3 regions of the Enterobacter sp. ECC_219_Taxon_10 genome follow, and region 3 is predicted to be linked to each of the others. Evidence: predicted binding sites of a transcription regulator. Region 3 holds the regulator's gene; each other region holds the start of a gene.

The links. Region 3 encodes CRP, which controls carbon source genes, mostly activating them, when cyclic AMP is high. Its sites were predicted from a motif close to ATGTGANNNNNNTCACAT; they were not measured.
Region 1: AC4ICF_RS02375 (glycine dehydrogenase) is a predicted target of CRP. The motif match lies at 5,941-5,958, and genes of this name have one in related genera.
Region 2: msrB (peptide-methionine (R)-S-oxide reductase MsrB) is a predicted target of CRP. The motif match lies at 4,914-4,931, and genes of this name have one in related genera.

Annotation. Positions count from the first base shown of each region.
Region 1 is NZ_CM178005.1:513,494-523,764, forward strand. Features, by position in the region: gene AC4ICF_RS02340 (methyl-accepting chemotaxis protein) at 1-167, shown strand, start outside; gene AC4ICF_RS02345 (helix-turn-helix domain-containing protein) at 139-495, opposite strand; gene fbp (class 1 fructose-bisphosphatase) at 646-1,644, opposite strand; gene mpl (UDP-N-acetylmuramate:L-alanyl-gamma-D-glutamyl-meso-diaminopimelate ligase) at 1,842-3,221, shown strand; gene yjgA (ribosome biogenesis factor YjgA) at 3,316-3,867, opposite strand; gene pmbA (metalloprotease PmbA) at 3,963-5,315, shown strand; gene cybC (cytochrome b562) at 5,356-5,742, shown strand; gene AC4ICF_RS02375 (glycine dehydrogenase) at 6,059-6,397, shown strand; gene AC4ICF_RS02380 (SFCGS family glycine-rich protein) at 6,408-6,770, shown strand; gene AC4ICF_RS02385 (DUF4312 family protein) at 6,773-7,072, shown strand; gene AC4ICF_RS02390 (DUF4311 domain-containing protein) at 7,096-7,872, shown strand; gene AC4ICF_RS02395 (DUF4310 family protein) at 7,886-8,527, shown strand; gene AC4ICF_RS02400 (amidohydrolase/deacetylase family metallohydrolase) at 8,570-9,703, shown strand; gene AC4ICF_RS02405 (DgaE family pyridoxal phosphate-dependent ammonia lyase) at 9,687-10,271, shown strand, end outside.
Region 2 is NZ_CM178005.1:1,973,124-1,983,394, forward strand. Features, by position in the region: gene yeaG (protein kinase YeaG) at 1-1,496, opposite strand, end outside; gene AC4ICF_RS09425 (MipA/OmpV family protein) at 1,927-2,673, shown strand; gene AC4ICF_RS09430 (D-hexose-6-phosphate mutarotase) at 2,752-3,636, opposite strand; gene gapA (glyceraldehyde-3-phosphate dehydrogenase) at 3,712-4,707, opposite strand; gene msrB (peptide-methionine (R)-S-oxide reductase MsrB) at 5,049-5,462, shown strand; gene AC4ICF_RS09445 (YeaC family protein) at 5,504-5,776, shown strand; gene chiD (chitinase ChiD) at 5,827-7,080, opposite strand; gene pncA (bifunctional nicotinamidase/pyrazinamidase) at 7,252-7,893, opposite strand; gene ansA (asparaginase) at 7,903-8,919, opposite strand; gene sppA (signal peptide peptidase SppA) at 8,982-10,271, opposite strand, start outside.
Region 3 is NZ_CM178005.1:4,478,276-4,488,546, forward strand. Features, by position in the region: gene AC4ICF_RS21425 (phosphoribulokinase) at 1-359, shown strand, start outside; gene AC4ICF_RS21430 (OsmC family protein) at 426-830, opposite strand; gene crp (cAMP-activated global transcriptional regulator CRP) at 1,142-1,774, shown strand; gene AC4ICF_RS21440 (YccS/YhfK family putative transporter) at 1,832-3,919, shown strand; gene argD (bifunctional acetylornithine/succinyldiaminopimelate transaminase) at 3,916-5,136, opposite strand; gene pabA (aminodeoxychorismate synthase component 2) at 5,223-5,786, opposite strand; gene AC4ICF_RS21455 (putative adenosine monophosphate-protein transferase Fic) at 5,817-6,401, opposite strand; gene ppiA (peptidylprolyl isomerase A) at 6,507-7,079, opposite strand; gene tsgA (MFS transporter TsgA) at 7,358-8,542, shown strand; gene AC4ICF_RS21470 (cytosine deaminase) at 8,546-9,862, opposite strand; gene nirB (nitrite reductase large subunit NirB) at 10,102-10,271, shown strand, end outside.

The sequences.
Region 1 (10,271 bases), 970 kb from region 3:
GCATTGAGCAGGTGAATATTGCGGTGAATCAGATGGACGAAACCGCGCAGCAGAATGCGGCGCTGGTGCAGCAATCCTCCGCCGCGACCCGCTCCCTTGAGGAGCAGTCGCGTCAGCTGATGGAAGCCATGTCATCGTTCAAAGTGACGGCTCAGACTGCGGCATAATATTCCCCGGCCCCGGTGCATTCTGTGCCGGGGTTTTATTTCTCGCGGAATTTACCGCCGCAATATTATCGTGAATATCACCCATTAATATTTCCAGCGAGCTGGTTAAGGCTAACGCTTTTTCCGTCGGCTCAAGATATAAACCTTTGCGGGAAAATAAAGGCTCATCAAACAGTTGATTAAAGCGTTTCAACGCCAGGCTCACCGCAGGCCGGGACATCTCCAGGCGCAAAGAGGCTTTTGCCATACTGCCGCAGCGGACGACTTCAATAAATACAGGAATAAGGTTTAAATCAATGCCGGTATTAGCCCGGGAATAATTTTTCATTGCAATTCTGCTCCAGGAAATAATTGTCAAACTGTTATGGAAATAATGCAGGAGCAGGGGTGAATATTAAAGCGTGTTTTTTATAAACACTTATACGGTAAAATATATAAATGTGTCGGGGAGCCAGACTGGCTCCCCGGGGGAGTGGGATTACGCGTCCGGATACTCACGGATAAAACGTTCAACGTCTTCAACCATGTGGTTGTTGCCGACGAAGAATGAACGGCGCTGGTGAAGGCTTTCCGGCACGATATCCAGAATACGCTCTTTACCGTCGCTCGCCTTGCCGCCCGCCTGTTCGGCCAGGAACGCCATCGGGTTGCATTCGTACAGCAGACGCAGCTTCCCGTCCGGGTGGCTGGCGGTGCTTGGGTAGAGGTAGATACCGCCTTTCAGCAGGTTACGGTGGAAATCCGCGACCAGAGAGCCAATATAGCGGGACGTGTAAGGGCGCTGGGTCGCTTTATCTTCTTCCTGACAGAATTTGATGTACTTCTTCACGCCGTTCGGGAAGCGGATGTAGTTGCCTTCGTTGATGGAGTAGGTGTTGCCTTTCTCCGGGAAGCGCATGCGTTCCTGGCTCAGGCAGAAAACGCCCAGTGACGGATCGTACGTAAAGGCGTGAACCCCGCACCCGGTGGTATACACCAGCATGGTGGAGGAGCCATAAACGACGTAACCGGCTGCAACCTGATTAATGCCAGGCTGCAGGAAATCTTCTTCGGTCACCGGCGTGCCAACAGGCGTGACGCGGCGGTAGATGGAGAAAATGGTACCGACAGAAACGTTAACGTCGATGTTGGAAGAGCCGTCGAGCGGATCCATCAGAACAACGTATTTAGCGTGTTCACACCCTTCGAAAACAACAATTTCATCTTCTTCTTCAGAGGCGATACCCGCAACGATGTCGCGCGCGCGCAGTGCAGCTTTCAGTTTTTCATTTGCGAACAGATCGAGTTTCTGCTGAACCTCGCCCTGAACGTTTTCGGCACCGCTGGCACCCAGGATATCGACCAGACCGGCCTTGTTGATATCACGGTGGATGATCTTAGCGCCCAGCTTTATTGCCGACAGCAAAGCAGTGAGTTCACCTGTAGCATGAGAGAACTCGTGCTGCTTTTCGACAATAAATTCACCTAACGTTTTCATAACACTTTCCCTGCATCTTTGTGAGTAGAGCGATTGTATGTTCACTAAAACGACTAAAGCCCAACAATCTTAACAAATATTCAAATAGTAGCGCAGAGGTGAATCGCGCCAGCAACATACGGATTTACCTGAAATGCGTTTCACAGCCGCTAACATGTGAGTAAAATGTGCGCCACATTGAAGAAGGATAGTGACGTATGCGCATTCATATATTGGGGATTTGTGGCACTTTCATGGGCGGACTGGCAATGCTGGCGCGCTCGCTGGGCCATGAAGTGACAGGTTCGGACGCCAATGTGTATCCGCCGATGAGCACGCTTCTGGAAAAACAGGGCATCTCGCTGATTCAGGGCTACGATGCCAGCCAGCTGGATCCCGAGCCGGATCTGGTCATTATTGGCAACGCCATGACCCGCGGTAACCCGTGCGTTGAAGCGGTGCTGGAACGCAATATTCCGTTCATGTCCGGCCCGCAGTGGCTGCATGACTTCGTGCTGCGCGACCGCTGGGTAGTTGCCGTGGCCGGTACCCACGGAAAAACCACTACCGCCGGCATGGCGACCTGGATCCTCGAAGCCTGCGGCTACAAGCCGGGCTTTGTGATCGGCGGCGTGCCGGGTAACTTCGACGTCTCTGCGCGTCTTGGCGACAGCCCGTTCTTTGTGATTGAAGCGGATGAATACGACTGCGCATTCTTCGACAAGCGCTCCAAGTTCGTGCATTACTGCCCGCGCACGCTGATCCTCAACAACCTTGAGTTCGATCACGCGGACATCTTTGACGATCTGAAAGCGATTCAGAAACAGTTCCACCATCTGGTGCGCATTGTTCCGGGTCAGGGCCGCATCATCCTGCCGGAGAACGACATCAACCTGAAGCAGACCATGGCGATGGGCTGCTGGAGCGAGCAGGAGCTGGTGGGCGAGCAGGGCCACTGGCAGGCGAAAAAGCTCAACGCGGATGCCTCCGAGTGGGAAGTGCTGCTCGACGGTGAAAAAGTGGGCGAGGTGAAGTGGGGCCTGGTGGGCGAGCACAACATGCACAACGGCCTGATGGCGATTGCTGCGGCGCGCCACGTGGGCGTGCTGCCTGCGGATGCCGCTAATGCGCTCGGCTCGTTCATTAACGCCCGCCGCCGCCTGGAACTGCGCGGCGAAGCGAATGGCGTGACGGTCTATGACGATTTCGCGCACCACCCGACCGCCATTCTGGCGACGCTTGCCGCGTTACGCGGCAAGGTTGGCGGTACCGCGCGCATTCTGGCGGTGCTGGAACCGCGCTCAAACACCATGAAAATGGGCATTTGCAAAGACGACCTCGCACCGTCCCTGGGACGTGCCGACGAAGTCTTCCTGCTGCAGCCGCAGCATATTCCGTGGCAGGTGGCTGAAGTGGCGGATGCCTGCATTCAGCCTGCGCACTGGAGTGCGGACGTGGATGTGCTCGCGGATATGGTGGTGAAAGCCGCTCAGCCTGGCGATCACATTCTGGTGATGAGCAACGGCGGGTTCGGTGGGATCCATCAGAAGCTGCTGGACGGTCTGGCGAAGAAAGCGGAAGCGGCGGCTGCAGAGTAAAAAAAAGCCCGGTGGCGCTAGCGCTTACCGGGCCTACTTTCCCGTGTTTTCTCCCTCGCCCCTCCGGGGAGAGGGCTGGGGTGAGGGGAAGAGATTACTCGCCGTTCTCAGACAGCTCGCGCAGATACTGGAAAATCAGGCGCGCGGACTTCGGCGGCTTATTCCCTTCTTTCTCTTTCTTCGCGTTGCGGATCAAAGAACGCAGCTGCTGGCGGTCGGCATCCGGCCACAGGTTCAGTACTTCCGGTACTGCATCATCACCCTGTTCAATCAGACGATCGCGGATCTGCTCCAGCTTATGGAACAGCGCAACCTGCTGGTTGTGGCGGTTTTTCAGCTTGTCCAGCGCCTGACGGATCGGATCCACGTCGCGCTGACGCAGCATTTTACCGATAAGCTGAAGCTGGCGACGACGGCCTTCTTTTTTGATTTTCTGTGCCAGTTCAATGGCATCACGCAGATCCTGGTCGAGCGGGATCTTGTCCAGCGCGTTTTTACCCAGTTCTACCATTTCTGCGCCAAGCTGTTTTAACTCTTCGGCGTCACGTTTAATTTCACTTTTACTGACCCAGATGATCTCATCATCTTCGTCTTCGATGTCATCACCGGGAACGTCGTCGAGCCAGTCTTCGGGCTGCTTAGTCATGTCAGGCTCCTTAAAAAAAGAGGCTAATGTTACCAGTTAAGACGCGCACTGAAAAACGGTTCTCTGTTAGACTTCACTTAACTCTCTCTTACAGTATGGCATTTGCGATGAAAGTAACCTCACAAGTTGAAGCGCAGCGTAAGATTCTGGAAGAAGCCGTCTCCACCGCGCTGACGCTCGCTTCAGGTAAATCAGATGGCGCCGAAGTGGCGGTCAGCAAAACCACCGGCATTAGCGTGAGCACCCGCTATGGCGAAGTGGAGAATGTAGAATTTAACAGCGATGGCGCGCTTGGGATCACGGTGTATCACCAGAATCGCAAAGGCAGCGCGTCATCCACCGATCTCAGCCCGGATGCCATTGCCCGTACGGTGCAGGCGGCGCTGGATATTGCCCGCTATACCTCTCCGGATCCTTACGCAGGCGTGGCGGATAAAGAGCTGCTGGCGTTTGACGCGCCGGATCTCGATCTTTTCCACCCGGCGGAAGTGACGCCGGATGAAGCCATTGAACTGGCCGCGCGCGCCGAGCAGGCGTCATTGCAGGCTGACAAGCGCATCACCAATACCGAAGGCGGCAGCTTCAATAGCCACTACGGCATCAAAGTGTTCGGCAACAGCCACGGCATGCTGCAGGGCTACTGCTCTACCCGCCACTCGCTCTCCAGCTGCGTCATCGCTGAAGAGAACGGCGACATGGAGCGCGACTACGCCTACACCATTGGCCGCGCGCTGGGGGATTTGCAGTCTCCTGAGTGGGTGGGTAAAGAGTGTGCCGAACGCACGCTGTCGCGCCTGTCGCCGCGTAAACTCTCCACCATGAAGGCCCCGGTGATCTTTGCCAATGAAGTGGCGACCGGCCTGTTTGGCCATCTGGTGGGCGCTATCGCGGGCGGCTCGGTGTACCGTAAATCGACCTTCCTGCTCGACTCGCTGGGCAAGCAGATCCTGCCGGAATGGCTGACGATTGAAGAGCACCCGCACCTGCTGAAAGGGCTGGCCTCCACGCCGTTCGACAGCGAAGGCGTACGCACGGAACGCCGCGATATCGTTAAAGACGGCATTCTGACCCAGTGGCTGCTGACCAACTACTCCGCGCGCAAGCTGGGGCTAAAAAGCACCGGTCACGCGGGCGGCATCCACAACTGGCGCATTGCCGGTCAGGGCCTTAACTTCGAGCAAATGCTAAAAGAGATGGGCACCGGTCTGGTGGTCACCGAGCTGATGGGGCAGGGCGTGAGCGGCATCACCGGCGACTACTCGCGCGGTGCGGCAGGCTTCTGGGTCGAAAACGGCGAAATTCAGTATCCGGTGAGCGAAATTACCATCGCCGGCAACCTGAAGGACATGTGGCGCAATATCGTTACGGTCGGTAACGATATTGAAACACGTAGCAATATACAGTGTGGTTCTGTATTACTGCCGGAAATGAAAATCGCCGGCCAGTAATACCCGAAAAGCGTTTTAATAATAAAAAAGGAAGTGAGCAATGCGTAAACACCTGTTAGCGATCGTCGCGGCTTCAACGCTGGTTCTTGGCTCTTCTGCGTTTGCTGCCGATCTCGAAGACAACATGGACATCCTCAGTCAAAACCTGAAGATAGTGCAGAAAACGGACAATGCGGCCGAAATGAAAGGCGCACTGACCAAAATGCGTGAAGCGGCGCTGGACGCGCAAAAAGCGACCCCGCCAAAGCTGGAAAGCAAAGCGGCAGACAGCGCAGAGATGAAAGACTATCGCCACGGCTTTGACGTGCTGGTCGGTCAGATCGACGGTGCGCTGAAGCTGGCTAACGAAGGCAAAGTGAAGGAAGCCCAGGCGGCGGCTGACCAGTTTGTGGCGACGCGTAACACGTATCACAAGAAATATCGTTAATCGATCGCGCATCTGACAAACAACCAGCGGGGGCCAGTGGCTCCCGTTTTTTTTACGCGGTAATAAGTAAACCCTATCGCCATCACATTTTTGCGTCACCACGCCTGAACGTTTTCGTTTCCCCGGCGCGCGTTTTGCCGCTGGAATACGTGATATTCATCACGCAAATACCGTTATTAATCCAGATTCACCGCATTTATGTGGCACAGATCACTGCTGCGGCTCGCCTTTCCACTTCGAAGTGGAAAACAACTCGCTACAAACAATTCCCCCCCAACGTTAGTTTTATTCCAGAGCCATTAACGGGGTAAGACCAGTGATTAACGGAGCGGTAATGAACGACGTTGGGGAACAGGCGGAGCAAACAGAACAGCTCGCGACCACCATGCTGCAGCAGGTTTATGCCCTGCTGGCCCGAAACAACATCATCCCCAATGCGGTACAGGAGCAGATGCTCACCTCCCACGTGCGCGCAATGGCGCACCGGTCCGTGACCGGCGAGCCGCTGCCGGAGGTAGAAGCAGAGCTGTTTGACGAAATTTCACCAGATTCAATGCAACTTGCCCGTGAAGTGGTAGCGCAGTTTGGCAATCTTCCTGATGAAGAGGCCTGGCTGCTCTCCGTTCACTTTGAAGTCGCGAAAGACAACCTTTAAGGAGCAACACATGGAACAGATTACAGTCGTGATTGGCGATCGCCTGGGCAAAGGTCAGAAAGTGGCTGCCGGTGTGGAAAAAGCAGGCGGACGCGCGGTGGTTGTGCCGGGCATGGCGGCTGACATGAAGCTCGGCGACGTGATGAAAGCGGAAAATGCCACTTTCGGCATCTCCTTCTGCGGTAGCGGCGGCGCGGGTGCCATCACCGCCCAAACCAAATATGGCTACAAAGCCAAATACGGCATGCGTTCCGTGGATGAGGGCGTGACCGCCATCAACGAAGGCTGCAACGTGCTGGGCTTCGGCTTTATGGATAAAGAAGAGCTGGGCGAGCGTCTGGTACAGGCGTGGCAGAAGAAATACGGCGCATAAGCATGAAAGAACAGTTCACAACCACGGTGAGAGTGAAGGGCAAAGGCGACGCCAAAGCGCGCGCCTTTGCTGACGCGCTCAACCACGTTCAGGCCGCGGTGATGAAAGCCTCACCGCATATCTTACTGCGTATTGAGCCACAGGATGTGCAGGTTGTTCAGGCGCAAGAAGCGGTGCGTAAAGAAGCGTTTCTGTTCTTCTTTTTGCGCCGGGAGAGACGCACCTACAGCGTGGAGCTGGATGTGACCGTCAACGTGACCGCCATCAATCTCGACCGGGTGGATTTCGTCACGCAACGCTGATTATTCATAAAAAGGGCAGACTGATGTTCTTAATTATATTAATAAAATCGCTCATCATCGGCGGCCTGGTAGGCGTCGGTGTTGGCGCCGGGGCTGCACGCATGTTTCATGCGCCTACCACTCAGGGTATGGGCGCGTTTCGTACGTTGGGGGAACTGAACTCCTGCGAAGGGGATCCGGCTTCTCACTTCTCCTTTGGGTTAGGTTTCTTCTTTAACGCCTGGGCCTCTTCCGTGGCTGCAGGCGCCTTCACACAGGACGTTGACCACCGCATCATCCCGAACTGGGGTGCTGCTGCACTGATGATCAAAAACCGTAACGTCGGCGAAACGCTGCACGATCCCCGCAAAATGGCGATTGCCTGCGGCGTGATCGGCATGATCGTCGTGACCTTCCTGAACCTGACCGCCTCCTCCGTTCCGGCCGCGCTTCAGGTCACCGCCGTGAAGGTACTGGTGCCTGCCGCGAACCTACTGGTGAACACCGTCATGCCGGTGATCTTCTGGCTGGCGGCTATCGACGCGGGTAAAAAATCGGGCTTCTGGGCCACCATCTTCGGCGGCGCGGCGCAGCTGATTATGGGCAACGCCGTACCGGGCCTGGTGCTGGGGATCCTGATCGGTAAAGGCGTGGAAGAGAGCGGCTGGAACCACGTCACCAAAGTGATGATGGCGGCTATCGTCCTGCTCTTCGTGCTGAGCGGCTTCTTCCGCGGCTTCGACATGAAGATGATCGAATCCTTCCATCTGACCGTGCCGAACTGGCTCGATATGATCCACAACTCGCTCAGCGGTAAATAACAGGAGCCTCTACATGGAACAGAATAAAGGTTTTTGGTATGCCGACTGGTCGTTCCCGATCTTCGTTGGCCTGCTCTCCTCCGGCGTTTTCGCCGGGACGCACATGTACTACCTCTACGGTATCGGCGCGTTTAACGAAGTGGCCTTCGTGGCGATGCTGAAAGCGGGGATTGATACCGGCGTCTACGGCGCGGTGGCGGCGTTCGGCGCAAGCTTCCTGTTCGCCCGCATTATCGAAGGGTCGCTGGTCGGTATTCTTGATATCGGCGGTGCGATCCAGACCGGCGTGGGCCTCGGCGTTCCGGCGCTGCTGCTGGGCGCGGGGATCATGTTCCCGGTGACCAACTTCATCGCCTCGCTGATTACCGGCCTGGTGATTGGTCTGGCGATCGGCTACGTCATCATCCTGGCGCGTAAGTTCACCATCAACCAGAGCAACTCTACCTACGGTGCAGACGTGATGATGGGCGCGGGCAACGCCTCCGGCCGCTTCCTCGGGCCGTTGATTATCCTCAGCGCCATGACCGCCTCCATTCCTATCGGCGTCGGTTCCCTGCTGGGCGCGCTGGTGTTCTACATCTGGCAGAAGCCGATTACCGGTGGCGCCATCCTCGGCGCAATGCTGTTGGGCTGGCTGTTCCCGGTCGCCCTTTAATACCCGCGGGCGCTCCGGCGCCCGCCTTATCAGGAGATCCTCATGTTTGATTTACTCCTGCGCCGTGCGCGCCTCGCCGACGATACCCTGACCGATATCGCCATTCAGGACGGAAAGATCGCCGCGACGGGCGACATTGATGCCCCTGCGCATAAAACGGTTGAGCTGAATGGCGACGTGTTCGTCAGCGCAGGCTGGATTGACTCCCACGTTCACTGCTACCCGAACTCCCCGATTTACCACGACGAGCCGGACAGCGTGGGCATTGCCACCGGCGTTACCACCGTGGTGGACGCGGGCAGTACCGGGGCCGACGACGTGGACGATTTCTACGACATCACCCGCAAAGCTTCCACAGAAGTCTTTGCCCTGCTGAACATCTCCCGCGTGGGGCTGATTGCCCAGAACGAGCTGGCCAACATGGCGAATATTGACGCCGAGGCGGTGAAGCAGGCGTTGAAGCGCCACCCTGATTTTATCGTCGGCCTGAAGGCGCGCATGAGCAGCAGCGTGGTCGGTGAAAACGGCATTACGCCGCTGGAGCGCGCCAAAGCCATTCAGAAAGAGAACGGCGACTTGCCGCTGATGGTGCACATTGGCAACAACCCGCCGAACCTCGACGAAATTGCCGAGCTGCTGAGCTCGGGCGACATCATCACCCACTGCTACAACGGCAAGCCAAACCGCATTCTGACGCCCTCCGGCGAGCTGCGCGCCTCCATCATCTCCGCCCTGAAGCGCGGGGTGCGTCTGGACGTCGGCCACGGCACGGCGAGCTTCAGCTTTGAGGTGGCGAAACGCGCCATCGCCATGGGCATTTTGCCGCACACCATCAGCTCGGATATCTACTGCCGCAACCGCATCAACGGCCCGGTGGGCTCGCTGGCGAGCGTGATGTCGAAATTCCTCGCCATCGGCATGTCGCTGCCGCAGGTGATTGACTGCGTGACCGCCAACGCCGCCGACGGCCTGCGCCTGACGCGCAAGGGTCGCATCCAGCAGGGTCTCGACGCCGACCTGACGCTGTTCACGATTAAACGCCAGCCAACGGTGCTGACAGACGCTGAAAACGACAGCCTGCAGGCTGAACACATTCTGGTGCCGCTTGCCGCGATCCGCGCGGGCAAGGGCTACATGACCGAACAAGGGAGCACGGAACATGCCTTCGATTTATGAGAAGTATAATTTAAAGCAGGTTATCAACACCTCTGGCCGCATGACGGCGCTGGGCGTCTCCACGCCGCGCCCGGAAGTGGTGCAGGCGGCGATGGACGGCATGAATCACTATTTCGAGATGAAGGATCTGGTTAACAAAACCGGGGAGTACATCGCGAAGCTGCTGGACGTGGAGGGCGCGACGGTGGTCTCCTGCGCGTCGGCGGGCATTGCCCAGTCCGTGGCGGCGGTGCTGGTGAAAGACAGCGACTGGCTGCTGGAAAACTTGCACGTGACCCCGATTGAGAATAACGAAATCGTCCTGCCGAAAGGCCACAACGTGAACTTTGGCGCGCCGGTGGGCACCATGGTGGCGCTGGGCGGCGGCAAGCTGGTGGAGGCGGGCTACGCCAACGAATGCTCTGCCGATCAGCTGGCGGCGGCGATCACTCCGCGCACCGCGGCGATCCTCTACATCAAATCACACCACTGCGTGCAGAAAAGCATGCTCAGCGTCGAGCAGGCGGCGGTCGTGGCACGCAAGCACGATCTCCCGCTGATCGTCGATGCGGCGGCGGAAGAAGATCTG
Region 2 (10,271 bases), 2.4 Mb from region 3:
CCGTATTCTGAGTAGGATTCCAGATAGGCCGTCTGGATCTCTTTGCCGATGAACTCAGCGTATTTCGGAATCAGGTAGCCTTTCAGGAACTCAAGGTAGCGTTCAGCCTGCTCCTGCGGGAACTGCTCGCGCTCAATTTGCTGCTCCAGCACGTAGAACAGGTGAACCGGGTTGGCCGCCACTTCCGCATGGTCGAAGTTAAAGACGCGGGAGAGGATCTTAAACGCGAAACGCGTGGACAGACCGTTCATCCCCTCATCGACCCCGGCGTAGTCACGGTATTCCTGATAGGACTTCGCTTTCGGATCGGTATCTTTCAGACTTTCACCGTCATAGACGCGCATTTTCGAATAGATGCTGGAGTTTTCCGGCTCTTTCAGGCGCGACAGGATGGAGAAGCGCGAGAGCGTTTCCAGCGTACCCGGGGCGCATGGCGCGTGTACCAGCTCGCTGTGGTTAAGCAGTTTCTCGTAAATTTTGATCTCTTCGGAGATCCGCAGGCAATAAGGCACCTTGACGATGTAAACGCGGTCAAGGAAGGCCTCATTGTTTTTATTATTACGGAAGGTCACCCATTCTGATTCGTTAGAGTGGGCGAGAATGATGCCGTTAAACGGCAGGGCGGAAATACCTTCCGTCCCGTTGTAGTTCCCTTCCTGGGTCGCTGTCAGCAGAGGATGCAGCACTTTAATCGGTGCTTTAAACATCTCAACGAATTCCATAATCCCCTGGTTGGCGCGGCACAGCGCACCGGAATAGCCATAGGCATCCGGGTCGTTTTGCGCGTAGTTTTCCAGCTTACGGATATCGACTTTGCCCACCAGCGCCGAGATATCCTGGTTGTTCTCATCACCCGGTTCCGTTTTGGCGATAGCGATCTGCTCCAGTATGGATGGCCATACTTTCACCACTCGGAACTTAGTGATATCGCCGCCAAACTCGTGGAGGCGTTTTGCCGCCCACGGCGACATGATGGTACCGAGGTAGCGGCGCGGGATGCCAAACTCTTTATCCAGAATTTGCGCATCTTCCTGCGGATTAAACAGGCACAGCGGATGGTCGTTAACCGGGCTGCGTTCGCCGTTGGCGCTCAGCACATAAATCGGTACGCGCTGCATCAGCGACTTCAGGCGTTCAGCCAGCGAGGATTTACCGCCGCCGACGGGGCCGAGTAAATAGAGGATCTGTTTCTTCTCTTCCAGACCCTGGGCGGCATGCTTCAGATAGGAGACAATCTGTTCAATGGCATCTTCCATACCATAGAACTCTTCGAACGCCGGATATCGGGCGACTACCCGATTCGAAAACAGACGGGAAAGCCGTGGCTCCAGGGCAGTATCAACCATGTTTGGCTCACCGATAGCCATCAATAGCCGTTCTGCCGCATTGGCATAGGCACTGCGATCTTGCCGACAAATGGTAAGAAACTCCTGCAGTGTGAACTCTTCGTCCTTGGCAGCTTCATAGCGCTGGCGATAGTGATCGAATATATTCATGGCATGCCGTCCTTTCGTTTTTTAGCACAGGATAAGAGCCGTTCGTATGAGTAGTGGAGGCTCCCGGAAGAGAATCTCTCGCACCCCACTGCCAGAGCAGCAACCTGTGTGCCAGGTCAGACGCTAAGAACCGCAGGTGTTCAGGAAAACTCTTCTTAAATTTAAGCGTAGATGGCATTTGCCAAACTTGCATGCTGAGAAAAACTAATTTCAATGACATATCAATAACTCATCCAAAAATTTCCACCTGAGTTATAAGGCTTAAGGACGTTTTTCATTCAGCGGTCATATAAATGAAAGCGGGCTGTCATCTGAAAAGTTAAAAATAATGGGTTAATCAGACTGATTAGCAGGCAAAAAATTTTGGGATGTACGGGAATGGCGGTTACACTTCACCCGCTGATTATTTGACTACAGGAAAGAATGGATTGTGACCAAACTCAAACTTCTGGCATTGGGCATCCTTGCCGCGACCGCAGTTAGCACCGCTCAGGCGGAAAGTCAGTGGACGGTGGGCGCGGGCGTTGGCGTCATTAACAGCCCATACAAACAGTATGACCGCGATGTTTATCCTGTTCCCGTTATCACCTATGAAGGCGATAATTTCTGGTTCCGTGGTCTCGGCGGCGGCTACTATCTCTGGAACGATACGGCCGATAAGCTATCTATCATGGCCTACTACGATCCAACGCACTTCAAGCCGGGAGACAGCGACAGCCATGCGCTTCGCCAGCTCGACAAGCGCAAAAGCTCTATGATGGCCGGGCTTTCGTACGTGCATAACACCCAGTATGGCTTCCTGCGTACGGCCCTGGCGGGTGATACGCTTGATAACAGCAACGGCTTTATCTGGGATCTGGCCTGGCTGTACCGCTATACCAACGGTGGGCTCACCCTGACGCCGGGTATCGGGGTGCAGTACAACAGTGAAAACTACAACGACTACTACTACGGCGTCTCTAAAAACGAGTCCCGCCGCAGTGGGCTGAAAAGCTACAGCGCTGATGACGGCTGGGATCCTTACCTGGAGCTGACCGCGAGCTATAACTTCCTTGGCGACTGGAACGTCTACGGTACCGGTCGTTACGAGCGTCTGAGCGACGAAGTGAAGGATAGCCCGATGGTCGATAAGTCCTGGGCTGGCATCTTCTCTGTGGGTGTGACCTACAAGTTCTGATTGTGCATTATTTTAGTGCAATCTTTGCATCAAAACGGGGCGCTTGCGCCCCGTTTGCTTTTGCGTGGTGCGGCGGCATTATCGCTTAACGATGCGGATCGTCTGTCCTAAACGAGACGGCTTTTCTTCACTCGCTTTCTGCGGGGTGGTCACGCAGGCCGTTTCCACGCAGACGAACGTTTTATAACCGTCGTCAGGCACGTCGGCCATGCTTACAGACAGAGCAGGACCCGGGTTCCAGCCCACCACGTTGCTGTGATGGTGATGGACCACCTCAATGCTGCGGTTCAGGGCACCGTCGTGGATCACGCTGCATGCTTCCGGATGCAGATAGACGCGGTCGGTACGGTCAGGGAACGCCTGAACGCCGTCGCTCAGTTTGCCTTCTTTGGCGTTATCCACTTTATCGATAAAGGTATCGCCAAGGCCGCTCACTTTCACTGCGCTGATATCACCCACGTTGAAGTAGGTATGCAGGGCCGAGGTGGTGTCGAACTCGCCGTGGGCTTCCAGCTCAATTTCGCAGGTTTTACCCAGCTTGAAGCGGGCATACAGGGTGAACTCGTGCGGCCACAGGGCGCGGGTCTCGTCATTTGCCTGCAGCTCAAAGGTCAGCACGGCGCCGTTATCGTCTTCGTTATGCGCTTTCAGCGTCCACTGCTGGTTGCGGGCAAAACCGTGAGAAGGCAAACCCGGCTGTGCAGACGGGCCAAACCACGGCCAGCAGATCGGTACGCCACCGCGAATAGCCGCCCCTTTTTTGAAGGAGGTCGCATCGCTCAGCCACAAACCTTCGGCTTCGCCTTCCGGTTTCCAGGAGAGCAGGTGAGCGCCGTTCAGCGCCACGGACGCTTTAACGCGGGGATGGTCAACGACGATAACGTCGGCACCGTCAATCTGACGGCGGGAGAGCACAGGGGTAAGTTGTTCGACTACCGGAAGTGCAAAAATTTTATTAATCATTAAGCAATCCTCTGTCTAAAAAACAATAAAAAAGGCGACCGAAGTCGCCTTTTTGGATCAAGCACTCATCTCAACTTATTTGGAGATGTGAGCGATCAGGTCCAGTACTTTGTTAGAGTAACCAGTTTCGTTGTCGTACCAGGAAACCAGTTTCACGAAGTTGTCGTTCAGTGCGATACCTGCTTTAGCATCGAACACGGAAGTGCACACTTCGCCGTTGAAATCGGTAGATACAACGTCGTCTTCGGTGTAACCCAGAACGCCTTTCATTGCGCCTTCGGAAGCAGCTTTGATTGCTTTCTTAATTTCTTCATAAGAAGCAGCTTTTTCCAGACGAACAGTCAGGTCAACAACGGATACGTTAGGAGTTGGAACGCGGAACGCCATACCAGTCAGTTTGCCATTCAGTTCTGGCAGTACTTTACCTACAGCTTTAGCAGCACCGGTAGAGGATGGGATGATGTTCTGAGCCGCGCCACGGCCGCCGCGCCAGTCTTTGTGAGACGGGCCATCAACGGTTTTCTGAGTAGCGGTGGTAGCGTGAACGGTAGTCATCAGACCTTCGATGATGCCGAAGTTGTCGTTGATAACTTTAGCCAGCGGTGCCAGGCAGTTGGTGGTGCAGGATGCGTTAGAAACGATGTCCTGGCCAGCGTAAGTTTCGAAGTTTGCACCACGAACGAACATTGGGGTGTTGTCTTTGGAAGGACCGGTCAGAACAACTTTCTTCGCACCCGCAGTGATGTGTTTACGTGCAGTTTCGTCGGTCAGGAAGATACCGGTTGCTTCAGCAACAACGTCAACACCGATTTCGTTCCATTTCAGGTTAGCTGGGTCTTTCTCAGCAGTAACGCGGATGGTTTTACCGTTAACAACCAGGTGGCCGTCTTTCACTTCAACGGTGCCGTCGAAACGACCGTGAGTTGAGTCGTACTTCAGCATGTACGCCATGTATTCAGCGTCCAGGAGATCGTTGATACCAACGATTTCGATGTCAGAACGTTTCTGAGCAGCACGGAAAACAATACGGCCGATACGGCCAAAACCGTTGATACCTACTTTGATAGTCATATATTCCACCAGCTATTTGTTAGTGAATAAAAGGTTGCCTGTAAAATTACAAAAACCTTACGCAGCGTCAAGCGGAATCGTGTCAATCATTGCGACAAATCAATCCTGTGACTAACGTTTGTGCGACTGACTCGCCTCACTTTCCCTTTGAGCTTGCAACCACATGGGGGCTGCGCCCGGAATTTTAAAGGCCTCGCAGGATAAAAATGTGAACATGATCACAATTGCCTGACCGCCTTTTCGCGACACATAAGTTTAGAACAAAAGTGCACGCAAGGGTGTTAATGTTTTGTTAGAATCGGGGTTAAAAGATGTCTGTTTCTACAGCGAGATGTAAGCATATGTCGAACCAACGTAACCCTGACGATTTGAAAAAAAACCTCACAGAAATGCAGTTTTACGTGACGCAGAATCACGGAACGGAGCCGCCATTTACCGGGCGTTTGCTGCATAACAAGCGAGACGGCGTCTACCACTGTCTGGTCTGCGATGCCCCGCTGTTCAATTCACAAACGAAATACGACTCCGGCTGCGGCTGGCCGAGCTTTTACGAGCCGGTGAGCGATGACGCAATCCGCTATCTGACCGACTCGTCGCACGGTATGGTGCGCACGGAAATTCGCTGCGGCAACTGCGACGCGCACCTGGGGCATGTTTTCCCGGATGGCCCTCAGCCAACGGGCGAGCGTTTCTGCGTAAACTCAGCTTCTCTGAGCTTCAGCGACGATGAAAACGGCGACCAGATTAAGGGTTGAAAAAACGATTCAGCAAATTATTCCTTTGAAAGGGAGAGATCGTGAATATTGAGGACATGATTAACGGGATGACCCCGGAAGTTTATCAGCGTCTGGTGACCGCCGTTGAGCTGGGTAAATGGCCCGACGGAGTGGCCCTGACGCCTGAGCAAAAAGAGAACAGTTTGCAGTTGGTGATGCTGTGGCAGGCGCGCAACAACACCGATGCACAGCACATGACTATCGATACCAACGGTCAGATGGTGATGAAGAGCAAGCGCGAGCTTAAGGAAGATTTTGGCATCACGCCGAAGCCGATTGCGACCTTCAAATAACGCTCTCCGTGTGGGCCGGGTAAGCGCTAGCGCCACCCGGCACATATACCTTAGTGCTTAATCCCGAGTGATTCCGCCAGCTGTTTCGCTAACTGATTGTTATCATCAGCCCCGTACTCCCAGAACATCGCCCCGGCGAGGCCTTTCTCTTTGATGTAGTCTGCCTTGATCGCGACGGAACGCGGGTTCTCATACGAAATCGCAAACAGCGCGTTGCCATCGGAACCCTTTACCGATAGCCACGGCACCTTCGCCTGGTCGTCCCAGTGCTCGGTAAAACGCTTCTGCGGATCGTTCAGCAGCTTCTTCACGATATCGTTGTACTTCACGTAGGTATCTTTGGTCAGGTCATAACCGAGCGACTTAAACAGGCCGATCTCCTGCGGCCCGAAGTAGGGCTGGGTGACCGGATTTTTTTGCGCGTCCGGCTTGCTCCAGTCAATGCCCGGTTCAACCGCACGTTTCGGTACGCGACCGTAAAAACCGATCCCGAGGTTCATCTGCTTCGGCTTAAGTCCGGCGGCCAGATAGTTGCTCACCACAAAATCGACGCTGTATTTATCCGCGGCAGCCACCGTTGGCCAGGCGCTGGAGTCATACAGGTTCGCGTTGAAATACTGGGTGCCGTACGCCATGTCGTAGGTCATCAGGTTGATATAGTCGAGCAGGGGCGCGATGGCTTTGACATCTACCCAGCTTTTCGGACTTTCCGCATTCGCGCCCACCGCAATGGTCACCAGCTTTTTCTGCCCAAACGCCGCGCGCATCTCTTTCAACAAGGCGGTGAAGTTATCCCGATCGGCTGGCTGGCTTGCAACCAGCCCCCACGCGCCGTTAACCGGATACTCCCAGTCGAGATCGATCCCGTCCAGGCCGTATTTGTCGACAATTTCCTGCGCGGAGCGGATAAACACTGCGCGACTCTCTTTGGTTGCCGCCGCGCCAGAGAAACCACGCGCGCCCCAGCCGCCAACGGAGAGCAGGACTTTCAGGTTCGGGTTTTGTTTACGCAGGGCCGGGATGAGGGCCAGATCGGACGCCACTTTTGGCGACAGCCAGATTTGATGCAGTTTCGTCGGATCTTTCAGCGCGGCGTTGGTCTCGTCTTTCTCGTCGTTATAAACAAGTCCAAACGAGTAGTTCAGATGGGTGATCTGGCGAACGTCCAGCTTATTAATATCGCCACCCGGTCCGGCGGTGACATCGCCACCCCCGTTAAAGTAGCCCACGGACATCAGCGGCGCGGCGGAAGCAAGTGACGCGCAAAGCAAGGGTAATGCTGCCAGCAGGGGCAAACGTTTCATACAAGTTCCTCTTTGACGTAATAAAAATAACCACGCCACAGAAAAGGCGTGGCGAAAAAACAGCCTGATGAGAATAGCATTGCCGTTTCGCTTGTGATGCGAGGGAGTTCACTTTATGGGGATTGGGGAAGAAATGCCGGGTGGCGGCTGCGCCTTACCCGGCTTAAAAGACTACGCCTGCGTTTCCAGCCAGTCTGCCAGCGTATACAGCGTAGCACCTTCAGCGGCCATATCCATAAACGCCTGAGCGCTGTCCTGTGGGTGAATGTTCACCCCACGACAGCCATCGGTGATGACGCTGACGGTATAGCCTAACTGGAGCGCGTCCAGCACGGTAAACTTCACGCAGTAATCCGTCGCCAGACCCAGTACGATCAGCTCCGTGATTTCATGGTGACGTAACCACGCGTCCAGCGCCGTCTTCTGACGATGCCCGTTATCGAAAAACGCGCTATAGCTGTCGATAGCCGCGTTTTCGCCTTTATGGAACACCGCGTCGATGGCTTTCTGATTCAGGAGCGGATGCAGCTCCGCGCCTTCCGTCTGCTGTACGCAGTGATCCGGCCAGAAAGTTTGCGCCAGCCCGTCGAGTTCACCCTGGGTGAACGGCTCGACGTTGTGCTGGCTGGCAAAGCTGCCGTGATTCGCCGGGTGCCAGTCCTGGCTGGCGACAACCGCTTCACTGCGTGCTTTGCACCAGTCAATCAGCGCGTTGGCCACGTCAACGGTGCTGTCACCTTCGGCGACGGCAAGCGCACCGCCCGCGCAGAAATCATTTTGCAAATCGACCAGTAGCAGGGCGCGTTGCTTCATGAGACCTCCTTATTCGTCCGGGGTCAGTTCGCCGCGCAGGTTTTGCATCATGGCGCGGCGAATGGACTGAATGTCCAGATCCTGACTCAGTAAATAGTGAAGTTTAGTCAGCGTCGCCTCAACGGTCATATCGAAGCCGCTGATCACCCCCGCGTGCGCCAGCGCGTTGCCGGTGGCATAGCCCCCCATATTCACTTTGCCGGACATGCACTGGGTCAGGTTCACGACCACAATTCCGCGCTCGCTGGCTTCCTGAAGCTCTTTCAGGAACTCGCCGTTCTGCGGAGCATTGCCCACGCCATAGGAGCGCAGGATCAGCGCTTTCACCGGCTGGCGCAGGAAGTTGCGCACCACGTCTGCGGAGATCCCCGGATAGATGGTGACCACGCCAATCGGCTGCGGGGTAATCGGATGCACGATCAGCTCGCCAGCGGTGTTTGGTGCCGGAGGCGTTCCCAGACGACGGATATGAATCCCGGCTTCCAGCAGCGGCTGCAGGTTAGGGGAGGCGAAGGCGTCAAAACCGTCGGCATGGGCTTTGGTGGTGCGGTTGCCGCGATACAGACGGTTGTTGAAGAACAGCGACACTTCGTTGATCGGGTAATTGGCCGCCACGTACAGGGAGTTCAGCAGGTTGATCTGCCCGTCAGAGCGCAGCTCGGCCAGCGGAATTTGCGACCCGGTGACGATCACCGGCTTGCTCAGGTTCTCCAGCATGAAGGAGAGTGCCGAAGCGGTGAACGCCATGGTGTCGGTGCCGTGCAGGATCACGAAGCCGTCGTACTGGTCGTAATGGGCTTTAATGTCATCCGCAATGTGCTGCCAGTCTTCCGGCGTCATGTCGGAGGAGTCCATCAGCGGCTCGTATTCATGGATGGTAAAGTCAGGCATTTCCGGACGGTGGAATTCAGGCATCAGCGCAAGCTGACGCTGCAGGTGGCCGGAGACCGGAATATAGCCGTTTTCAGAGCGCTGCATCCCGATGGTACCGCCAGTGTAGGCGACATAAATCGATTTCTTCTGCATGGTAGTGAGTTCTTGTTCTTCAAAAGAAAAAATCCCCTCTTCACGGGAAGAGGGGACGGTTTTTAACGGACGTTCGCGCAGGTCAGGCAAAACGCGTAACGGCTTTGTGGATCGTTGAAGGCCGCGAGCTTATCGCTTTCCACCTTCATTGCTTTCGCAGCCGTGGCCACCGGGGCAGGCAGGTACGCCTGCAGCGCCTCCGGCAGCATGGCGCGAACGGAAACGGACATGCTGTCCATCACCATATCGAAGAACGACGGCTCGTCCTGGTAATACTCAATATGCCACTGCTTGAGCTTCGCCAGTTCGGCGGCTTTCTTCACCGCGTCGTCGAAGTCGCCCAGGCTGTCGACCAGACCGTTACTCTTCGCATCCTGCCCGGTCCAGACGTGGCCCTGAGCAATCTGGTCGATCTGCTCAGGCGTCTTCTTACGCGAGTCGGCAACCAGCGTGATAAAGCGCTTATAGCCGTTCTCAATGCTCAGCTGCATCATCTCTGAAACTTCCGGCGGCAGGGATTTGGTCATCGACACATCCGCCAGCGGCGACGTGGAAACGCCATCGGTATGCACGCCCAGATAATCCAGACTGTTTTCCACGGTATTAATCACCCCGAAGATGCCGATCGAGCCGGTCAGCGTGCTTGGGTTCGCCACAATGTAGTTGGCAGGCGTGGAGATCCAGTATCCGCCAGACGCGGCCATACCACCCATGGATACGACGACAGGCTTGCCGGCGGCACGCGCCGCGGCCAGTTCAGCGCGGATCACCTCGGAGGCGCTGACGCTGCCGCCAGGGCTGTTGACGCGCAGAACAATCGCTTTCACTTTCGGGTCAAGGCGTGCGTCGCGGATTTGCGACGCGGTGGTGTCACCGCCGACGTTGCCCGGCGTTTCCTGACCGTCCATAATGGCGCCGTTAGCAAAGACCACGGCTACGCTGTCACCGCTATCGTCCGGCTTTTTCGCAGCATAGTCATACATGCTGATGGCGCTGTAGTTTTTGTCCTCTTTGCTCCAGCCAAACTGTTTGGTCAGGGCCTTTTCGATATCCGCACTGGTGCCCAGCGCGTCAACCAGCTTATTGTCGAGCGCGTATTTCGCAGTATCGCCGTCGACCTTACGCAGCCCGTCCAGCACGCCGCGAGCGCCAGGGAACACCTGCTCAGCGGTAATTTGACGGTTAGCGGCAACGGTGCCGAGATAGTTCTGCCACAGCTCGCCAATCCAGCGGCTGTCTGCTTCACGGGCGGCAGGAGACATATCGTCGCGGATAAACGGCTCCACGGCAGATTTATAGGTGCCGACGCGGAAGACGTGGGTGGTGACCTTCAGCTTGTCGAGCAGCGATTT
Region 3 (10,271 bases):
AGCGCGGCCATTCGCGCGAGGCGGTGATGGACTCCGTGGTGCGCTCCATGGAAGACTACATCAATTACCTCACGCCACAGTTCTCCCGCACCCACATTAACTTCCAGCGCGTGCCGACGGTGGACACCTCCAATCCGTTCGCGGCGAAAAGCATCCCGTCGCTGGACGAGAGCTTTGTGGTGATCCACTTCCGCAATCTTGAAGGCATTGATTACCCCTGGCTGCTGGCGATGCTGCAGGGCTCGTTTATTTCGCACATGAATACGTTAGTGGTGCCGGGTGGAAAAATGGGGCTGGCAATGGAGCTCATCATGACGCCGCTGGTTCAGCGGTTGATGGAAGGGAAGCAGATCGCGTAAACATGTTCCCTCTCCCCGTGGGAGAGGGTTAGGGTGAGGGCATCAACACGCACGATGCCCCGTGAATCACACCTCAATCACTTCATACGAATGCGTAATTTTTACCGCTTTCTCCAGCATTAGCGCCACAGAGCAGTATTTCTCCGCAGACAGGTCCACCGCGCGTGAAACCGCCGCGTCTTTCAGCGCTTTCCCGGTGACAACAAAGTGCAGATTTATGTGGGTGAACAGGCGTGGCGCCTCTTCGCGACGTTCTGAGGTGAGTTTAACCTCGCAATCCGTTACGTCATGACGACCTTTTTGCAGAATCGACACCACGTCAATCGCACTGCATCCACCTGCCGCCATCAGCACCATTTCCATTGGGCTCGGCGCTTTATCGCCGGAGTTACCATCCATCAAAATCTGGTGTCCTGACGCGGACTCCCCCAGGAACGTTAAACCTTCAACCCACTTCACGCGCGCTTGCATATTCATTAACTCCAACGTTGCATTTTTGGTGACAGATTACGCGTGCGTTACATTTCTCGCAATGGAAGGCGACCTGCATCATGCTGAAGCGAGACACCAGGAGACACGCGGCGAAAGCTATGCTAAAACACTCAGGATGCTACAGTAATACATTGACGTTACACATGTATGCAGAGGACATCAAACTTTACTGGCTGCGAAACGTTACGACAGCCGACTTCCCAGGGTATGGGTAAGAATTCGATTGCAACCCCAGAGTCCGGATGCATCTGATGACTCTGGTGACAGCTTATAACAGAGGATAACAGCGCATGGTGCTTGGCAAACCGCAAACAGACCCGACTCTCGAATGGTTCTTGTCTCATTGCCACATTCATAAGTACCCATCGAAGAGCACGCTGATTCACCAGGGTGAAAAAGCGGAAACGTTGTATTACATCGTCAAAGGCTCGGTGGCAGTGCTGATCAAAGATGAGGAAGGGAAAGAGATGATCCTTTCTTATCTGAACCAGGGCGATTTTATCGGTGAACTGGGCCTGTTTGAAGAAGGCCAGGAACGTAGCGCCTGGGTTCGTGCAAAGACAGCATGTGAAGTGGCTGAAATTTCTTACAAGAAATTCCGTCAGCTGATTCAGGTAAACCCTGACATCCTGATGCGTCTTTCTTCCCAGATGGCGCGCCGTCTGCAGGTGACGTCAGAGAAAGTGGGTAACCTCGCCTTCCTGGACGTGACCGGCCGTATCGCGCAAACCCTGCTGAACCTGGCGAAACAGCCAGACGCTATGACCCACCCGGACGGCATGCAAATTAAAATTACCCGTCAGGAAATTGGTCAGATCGTCGGTTGCTCCCGTGAAACAGTGGGCCGTATTCTGAAAATGCTGGAAGATCAAAACCTGATCTCCGCCCACGGTAAAACCATCGTGGTTTACGGAACCCGTTAATCCTGCTTAAACGGCGTGCCATCGCGAGGTGTCACGCCGTTTTTGTCTCTTTTCCCCATGTGGCGCAGGCTGATCTATCACCCGGAAGTTAACTACGCACTGCGACAAACGCTGGTGTTGTGTCTTCCCGTGGCCGTGGGCCTGCTCCTGGGTCATCTTCAGCAGGGCCTGCTGTTTTCCCTCGTGCCCGCCTGCTGCAACATTGCCGGTCTGGACACGCCGCATAAGCGCTTTTTCAAACGCCTGATTATCGGCGGCTGCCTGTTTGCAGGCTGTAGCCTCGCGGTGCAGCTGTTACTGGCTCGCGATATTCCCCTGCCGCTGATCCTGACCGTGCTGGCGATGACCCTCGGCGTCACGGCGGAAATCAGCTCGCTGCACGCTCGCCTGCTTCCAGCGTCACTCATTGCGGCCATCTTTACCCTGAGCCTCGCCGGGAATATGCCCGTGTGGGAGCCGCTGCTGATCTACGCCCTCGGCACGCTGTGGTACGGGCTGTTTAACTGGTTCTGGTTCTGGCTATGGCGAGAGCAGCCGCTGCGAGAATCTCTGAGCCTGCTCTACGTGCAGCTTGCGGATTACTGCGAAGCCAAATACACCCTGCTCACCCAGCATACCGATCCGGAAAAATCCTTACCGCCGCTGCTGACGCGCCAGCAAAAAGTGGTGGATTTGATAAGCCAGTGCTATCAGCAGCTGCATATGCTCGCCGCAAACAAGAACCACGAGTACAAACGGCTGCTGCGTACCTTCCAGGTGGGGCTGGACCTTCAGGAGCATATCTCCGTTAGCCTTCATCACCCGCAGGAGGTGCAAAAGCTGGTTGAGCGCAGCCATGCCGAAGCGGTGATTCGCTGGAACGCGCAGACCGTCTCCGCGCGCCTGCGGGTGCTGGCTGACGATATACTTTATCACCGCTACCCCACGCGCTTTAACATGGACAAACAGCTCGGCGCGCTGGAGAAAATTGCCCGTCAGCACCCGGAAAATCCGGTCGGCCAGTTTGCCGCCTGGCACTTCAGCCGCATCGCCCGCGTGCTGCGCACCCAGCGACCGCTTTATCCCCGCGACCTGATGGCGGATAAACAAAAACGTCTGCCGCTGCTGCCGGCGCTCAAAAGCTATCTTTCTCTTAAATCGTCCGCCCTGCGCAACGCCGCACGAATTAGCGTCATGCTCAGTATCGCCAGCCTGATGGGCATGGCGCTGCACCTGCCGAAACCCTACTGGATCTTAATGACCGTGCTGTTTGTCACCCAGAATGGCTATGGCGCCACGCGGGTGCGCATTCTGCACCGTGCGGGCGGCACGATGGCGGGGCTGATTATTGCAGGCGTGACGCTGCACTTTCACGTGCCCGAGGGCTATACCCTGGCGGGCATGCTGGCTATCACCCTGGTGAGCTATCTAATCATTCGCAAAAACTACGGCTGGGCGATGGTGGGCTTTACGGTAACGGCGGTATATACCCTGCAGCTGCTTACGCTTAACGGCGAACAGTTCATCGTTGCCCGCCTGATCGACACGCTGATTGGCTGCCTGATCGCCTTTGGCGGTATGGTCTGGCTGTGGCCACAGTGGCAGAGCGGCCTGCTGAGGCAAAACGCCCACGACGCGCTGGAGGCCGATCAGCAGGCCATTCGTCTGATCCTGAGCGACGATCCGCAGCCTTCCCCGCTTGCCTACGAACGTATGAAGGTCAACCAGGCGCATAACGCCCTCTTTAACTCGCTGAATCAGGCGATGCAGGAGCCGGGCTTTAATTCACATTATCTGGCGGACATGAAGCTGTGGGTGACGCACAGCCAGTTTATCGTCGAGCACATTAACGCCATGACGACGCTGGCGCGCGAGCACACGATGCTGACGCCGGATCTGGCGCAGCGCTATTTGCAGTCGTGTGAAATTGCGTTGCAGAGGTGTCAGCAGCGTCTGGAGTATGACGCGCCGGGCGAATCGGGCGACTCGAACATTCTGGAAGCGCCGGAGACGTTAACCCACGGGCCGATGAGCACGCTGGAGCAGCATTTGCAGCGTGTGCTGGGACATCTGAACACCATGCACACCATTTCGTCGGTGGCATGGCGTCAGCGCCCGCATCACGGGATTTGGTTAACGCGCCGGTTAAAGCGAACCGAGTATTAGCCTTTAACGAGCTTCGCGACCGCCGCGGCAAAGCGGGTTAACCCGTCTTCAATATCTTTTTCTTCCACCACCAGCGACGGCGCAAAGCGCATCACGTCCGGCCCAGCGTTGAGCACCATGACGCCTTCATGCGCGGCAGCGTGAAGGAAATCGCGCGCGCGGCCTTTGTACTGCGGCTTCAGCTCGGCGCCAATCAACAGCCCCATTCCGCGGATCTCGCTGAACACGTCGTACTGTTCATCAATCTTTTTCAGGTGTTTCACAAACAGCTCGCGTTTCGCGCTAACGCCGTTCAGCACTTCCGGCGTGTTGATGATGTCGAACGCGGCTCCCGCCACAGCGCTCGCCAGCGGGTTACCGCCGTAGGTGGAGCCGTGAGATCCGACGTGAAACGCGGAGGCGATCTCCTGCGTCGTCAGTACCGCACTCACCGGGAAACCACCGCCGAGCGCTTTGGCGCTGGTCAGAATATCCGGCGTCACGCCGTAGTGCATGTAGGCAAACAGGTCTCCGGTACGCCCCATCCCGCACTGCACCTCATCAAACACCAGCAGCGCCTGATGTTCGTCGCACAGCGCGCGCAGCCCTTTCAGGAACTCCGGGGTCGCCGCCGTCACGCCGCCTTCGCCCTGAATCGGCTCCACCACTACCGCGCAGGTGTGGTCGTCCATCACCGCTTTCACCGCATGCAGATCGTTAAACGGCACGTGGACGATGTCGGCCGGTTTTGGGCCAAAGCCGTCGGAATACTTCGGCTGGCCGCCAACGGAGACGGTAAAGAAAGAGCGTCCGTGGAAGGCGTTATGGAAGGCGATGATTTTGGTTTTGTAAGGACTGTGACGCGTTGTCGCGTAGTAGCGCGCCAGCTTGAAGGCGGTTTCGTTGGCCTCGGTGCCGGAGTTCATAAACAGCACGCGCTCGGCAAAGGTGGCATCAATGATCTTACGGCCCAGGCGCAGCGCCGGTTCGTTGGTGAACACGTTACTGGTGTGCCACAGGGTTTCGCCCTGGGTTTTCAGCGCCTCCACCAGCGCAGGATGGCAGTGACCCAGCGCCGTAACCGCAATACCGCCCGCGAAATCCACATACTCTTTGCCCTGCTGATCCCAGACGCGGCTGCCCTTCCCCTTCACCGGGATAAACTCAGCCGGTGCATAAATCGGCAGAATCACTTCATCGAATGTCGCGCGGGTAATTGCTGGTTGTTCAGTTGCCATGTCATGCCCATCCATTTTATGTCACATTTATTGTGAAAATATAATCACAAAATATGCATAAAAAATCACAGCAAGGCAACAAATATTCAGCGATTAAGGAAATTTGCCAGCAGCGCGTGCCCCTGCTCGCTGAGGATACTTTCCGGGTGGAACTGCACGCCTTCGAGATCCCACTCGCGGTGGCGAATCCCCATGATCTCCTGGGTATCGCTCCAGGCGGTCACGTCAAAGCAGTCGGGCAGCGTCGGCGGGTCAATCACCAGCGAATGGTAGCGCGTCACGGTTAACGGGTTATTAAGCCCTGTGAATACGCCCGTGCCGGTGTGGGTAACCGGCGAGGTTTTGCCGTGCATCACTTTTGCGGCACGCACGATGGTAGCCCCAAATACCTGGGCAATCGCCTGATGACCTAGACAGACGCCCAGGATCGGCAGCCTGCCGGCATAGTGGTGAATAACGTCCAGAGAAATGCCCGATTCCGATGGCGTACACGGCCCCGGCGAAATGACGATTTTCTGCGGAGCCAGCGACTCGATATCGGCCAGGCTGAGCTCGTCGTTGCGGCGGACAACCACCTCTGCACCCAGTTCGCAAAAATACTGGTAAAGGTTCCAGGTGAAGGAATCGTAGTTATCAATCAGCAGAATCATGGCGGCTCCCGAAAAAAATGCCGCCCTATTCTACTCAGATTCCCGCGCTTCGCTCACTACTTTGGCAAAGATAGCGCTCAATGCGCTCAAATCGCCCATGGCGCCGCTTCGGTTCGCCGCTACCCACTGCTCAGGATCGATATCCCGCCAGCTCAGCGCGTAACCTGCATGGATAGCCAGCTGCTCAAAGAAGACGCGCTGCGCAATGCCATTACCGCGGATAAAGGGATGCAGCATGTTGATTTCACAGTAGTAGTGACTCACTTTGTCAACAAACGCCGCTTTTTCCAGACCCACAAGATACTTTTCGCTTTCCAGCGCCGCCATCAGCTCATTACCCATCTTCTCGATGTACTCAAAATGGCAAAAGGGAATGTCACCCTTAAAAATATCGTCGGTACGGAATTCGCCTGCCTGCCTCATCTCTCTGTGATACAGATGACGGTGAATAAGGCACAGATGCGGTAACCCGGGCGCTGAAGGCCCAAGCTCCAGCGTCTCAATGCCGGGCTCTGAAGGACCATTACCTTTTTCAAGGAGACAACTGGCCTGAAAATTGACGTTACGCTGCTGCTCCCAGAGACGGGATTTTTGCTTGTCGGTGAGTTTTTTCACTTAACGCCTCCCTGAATAGTCCGTTTGCCACAAGTATAAGCAGCAAAACGCGCTTTCGCAGGGAGGGGACACAGCACGGGCGAGGATCGCCCGTGTCGAAGAGGCTTATGGCAGAACTTTCGCGGAGAGGATCACGACAGGTTTGGACGGCACATTCTGGTACGGGCCAACGTCATGAGTCGGTACCTGCGAAATCTTGTCCGCCACGTCCATCCCTTTCACAATTTTACCGAAGACCGCATAGCCGAAGTCGCGCTGGCCGTGGTCGAGGAAGGCGTTATCCGCCACGTTCAGGAAGAACTGGCTGGTAGCGCTGTCTTTATCCGCAGTGCGCGCCATGGAGATAGTGCCGCGCTTGTTCAGCAGGCCATTGTCCGCTTCGTTTTTAATAGGCGGGTTCGGCTGTTTCTGCTGCATCTGCTCGTTGAAGCCGCCGCCCTGAATCATGAAGCCAGGGATCACGCGGTGGAAGGTGGTGTTGTTGTAGAAACCACTGTTCACGTAGTCGAGGAAGTTTTTCACAGAAACCGGAGCTTTCTGGCTATTCAGTTCCAGCTCAATGTTCCCGGCAGAGGTGGTCAACAGAACGTGAGGGTCCCCATTTGCTGCCAGCGCAGCAGGGGAAACGGCAGAAAGAGCAAACACAGCTGCGACAGCCGCCAGTGTTGATTTGAGCATGAGAATTCCTTAACAAAGCGCAGTATAAAAAGCGAATGGCTTGATTCTAAAGAGCAGTATGAACGTAGACCAGCCTTTTACCTAATTTTACGAAATTGAAACAATTATTACTGCGCAAACGATTGGTTAGACCGTCACTTAATGTGATTTAGATCACATTAAAACCTGCAATGACATAATCATTACCCTTAAAAGATAGGAATGGATCACTTTAGCGACTAAAATCTGCCCGCTCTCAGCGCCCCTTCGGCGCTTTTCTTTTTCTGAACAGGCCAGACATGACTAACAGCAATCGCATCAAGCTCACATGGATCAGCTTTTTCTCCTACGCCCTTACCGGCGCGTTGGTGATCGTCACCGGGATGGTGATGGGAAATATCGCAGACTACTTCCAGCTGCCCGTTTCCAGCATGAGTAATACCTTCACCTTCCTCAACGCGGGGATCCTGATCTCTATCTTCCTGAATGCCTGGTTGATGGAAATTGTCCCGCTGAAAACACAGCTGCGCTTTGGCTTTGTGCTGATGGTCGCCGCCGTGGCGGGCCTGATGCTGAGCCACAGCATTGCACTGTTCTCCGCCGCCATGTTCGTGCTTGGTCTGGTTAGCGGGATCACCATGTCGATCGGTACGTTCCTGATTACCCATATGTATGAAGGCCGTCAGCGCGGCGCGCGCCTGCTGTTTACCGACTCCTTCTTCAGCATGGCCGGAATGATTTTCCCGATGGTCGCCGCCGTTCTGCTGGCGCGCAGCATTGAGTGGTACTGGGTATACGCCTGCATCGGCCTCGTCTACGTGGCGATCTTTATCCTGACCTTCGGTTGTGAGTTCCCGGTGCTGGGCAAGAAAGCGCAAACTACTGCAGAGCCCGTCGCGAAAGAGAAATGGGGCATCGGCGTGCTGTTCCTCTCCATCGCCGCCCTGTGCTACATCCTGGGCCAGCTGGGCTTTATCTCCTGGGTACCGGAATACGCCAAAGGCCTGGGCATGAGCCTGAACGATGCGGGTAAACTGGTGAGCGATTTCTGGATGTCTTACATGTTCGGCATGTGGGCGTTTAGCTTCATCCTGCGCTTCTTCGACCTGCAGCGCATTCTGACCGTGCTCGCAGGCCTGGCGACCGTGCTGATGTACCTGTTCATCAACGGTTCACCGGAGCATATGCCGTGGTTCATTCTGACCCTGGGCTTCTTCTCCAGCGCGATTTACACCTCGATCATCACCCTGGGCTCCCTGCAGACCAAAGTGGCCTCGCCGAAGCTGGTTAACTTCGTGCTGACCTGCGGCACCATCGGCACCATGCTCACCTTCGTGGTAACGGGCCCGATCGTTGCCCACAGCGGCCCGCTGGCGGCGCTGCACACCGCTAACGGTCTGTATGCCGTGGTGTTCATCATGTGCTTCGTTCTGGGCTTTGTGACCCGCCACCGCCAGCACAACGCGACAGCGACGTCTCACTAATCCCTACGCCCCTTTGCGCTCGGCAGAGGGGCTGTTTCTGGCAAAGCTCACCTCTTCTCCCCCGATATCCATCTGGATCCACGTCTGCGCCAGCTGCGTAGTAGCAATCACCCTCCCCTGACGGATTGACCAGCGCACCGGCACCTGGCAGCGCACGGCTTCAAACCCGCTCTCCGCAGGCAGAATAATCAGGTTCGCCGGATTTCCCGTCTCAATACCGTAATCGCTCAGGCCAAAAGTACGGGCGCTGTTATGGGTGATCAGATTCAGGCCGCTGTCGATCTGCGGATAGCCCATCATCTGGCACACGTGCAGCCCCATGTGCAGCACCTGCAACATGTTGCCGGTGCCGAGCGGGTACCACGGGTCGAAGACGTCGTCATGGCCGAAGCAGACGTTGATGCCTGCCTCCTGCAGCTCTTTCACCCGGGTGATGCCGCGGCGCTTCGGATAATCGTCAAAACGCCCCTGCAGGTGGATATTCACCAGCGGGTTAGCCACGAAGTTAATCCCCGACATCTTCAGCAGGCGGAAAAGCCGCGAAGTGTAAGCGCCGTTGTAAGCGTGCATAGCGGTGGTGTGGCTGGCGGTCACCCGCGGGCCGATGCCGGCCTCATAGGCCAGCGCTGCCACTGTCTCGACAAAACGCGACTGTTCGTCGTCAATTTCATCGCAGTGGATATCCAGCGGGCGGTCATATTTCTTCGCCAGATCGAAAGCGATATGCAGCGACTGCACGCCATACTCCCGGGTGAACTCGAAGTGTGGGATCGCCCCCACCACATCAGCCCCCAGTTTTAGCGCCTCTTCCAGCAACGCCGCGCCGTTCGGGTAAGAGAGAATACCTTCCTGCGGGAACGCGACGATTTGCAGCGTCACCCACGGGGCAACCTCCTGCTTCACCTCCAGCATCGCCTTCAGGGCGGTGAGCGTCGGGTCGGAAACATCAACGTGGGTACGCACAAACTGAATGCCGTTGGCAATTTGCCACTTCAGCGTTTTCCAGGCACGCGCTTTCACATCTTCATGGCTGAGCAACGCTTTGCGCTCGGCCCAACGCTCAATGCCCTCAAATAGCGTGCCAGACTGGTTCCAGTTCGGCTCGCCCGCCGTCTGGGTGGTATCAAGATGGATATGCGGCTCAATAAACGGTGGAATAGCAAGCCCGCCGCGCGCGTTCAATACTTCATAACTTTCGGCGTGGGTGTCGTCCATTGGGGTGATGTCACCAAATCGGCCGTTCTCAATGGCAAGCTGCCACAGTCCTTCCCGGCCGGGTAAGCGAACATTCTGAACAAGCCAAAGCGGTGTTGTAGACATTTCATATCCCCTGATAAACGCAACATTGTTTACGCGTATTTTTGTTTAAAAATCCGCCATTGTTTTGTACACAAAATCGACGACATCGAAAAGCCTGCGATTTCCATAACTTATAAAAATCCTGACAAATCAGCCGCATACCCCCTAAGGAGTAGGCGAAGACGTATTTGATTTACATCAATAAGCGCACCTGCTGAATCGTTAAGGTAGGCAGTAATAGAAAAGAAATCGAGGCAAAAATGAGCAAAGTCAGACTCGCTATCATCGGTAACGGCATGGTCGGCCACCGCTTTATTGAGGATCTTCTTGATAAAGCCGATGCTGAGCAGTTCGATATTACCGTGTTCTGTGAAGAACCCCGCAAGGCGTACGACCGTGTGCACCTGTCATCCTACTTCTCCCATCATAC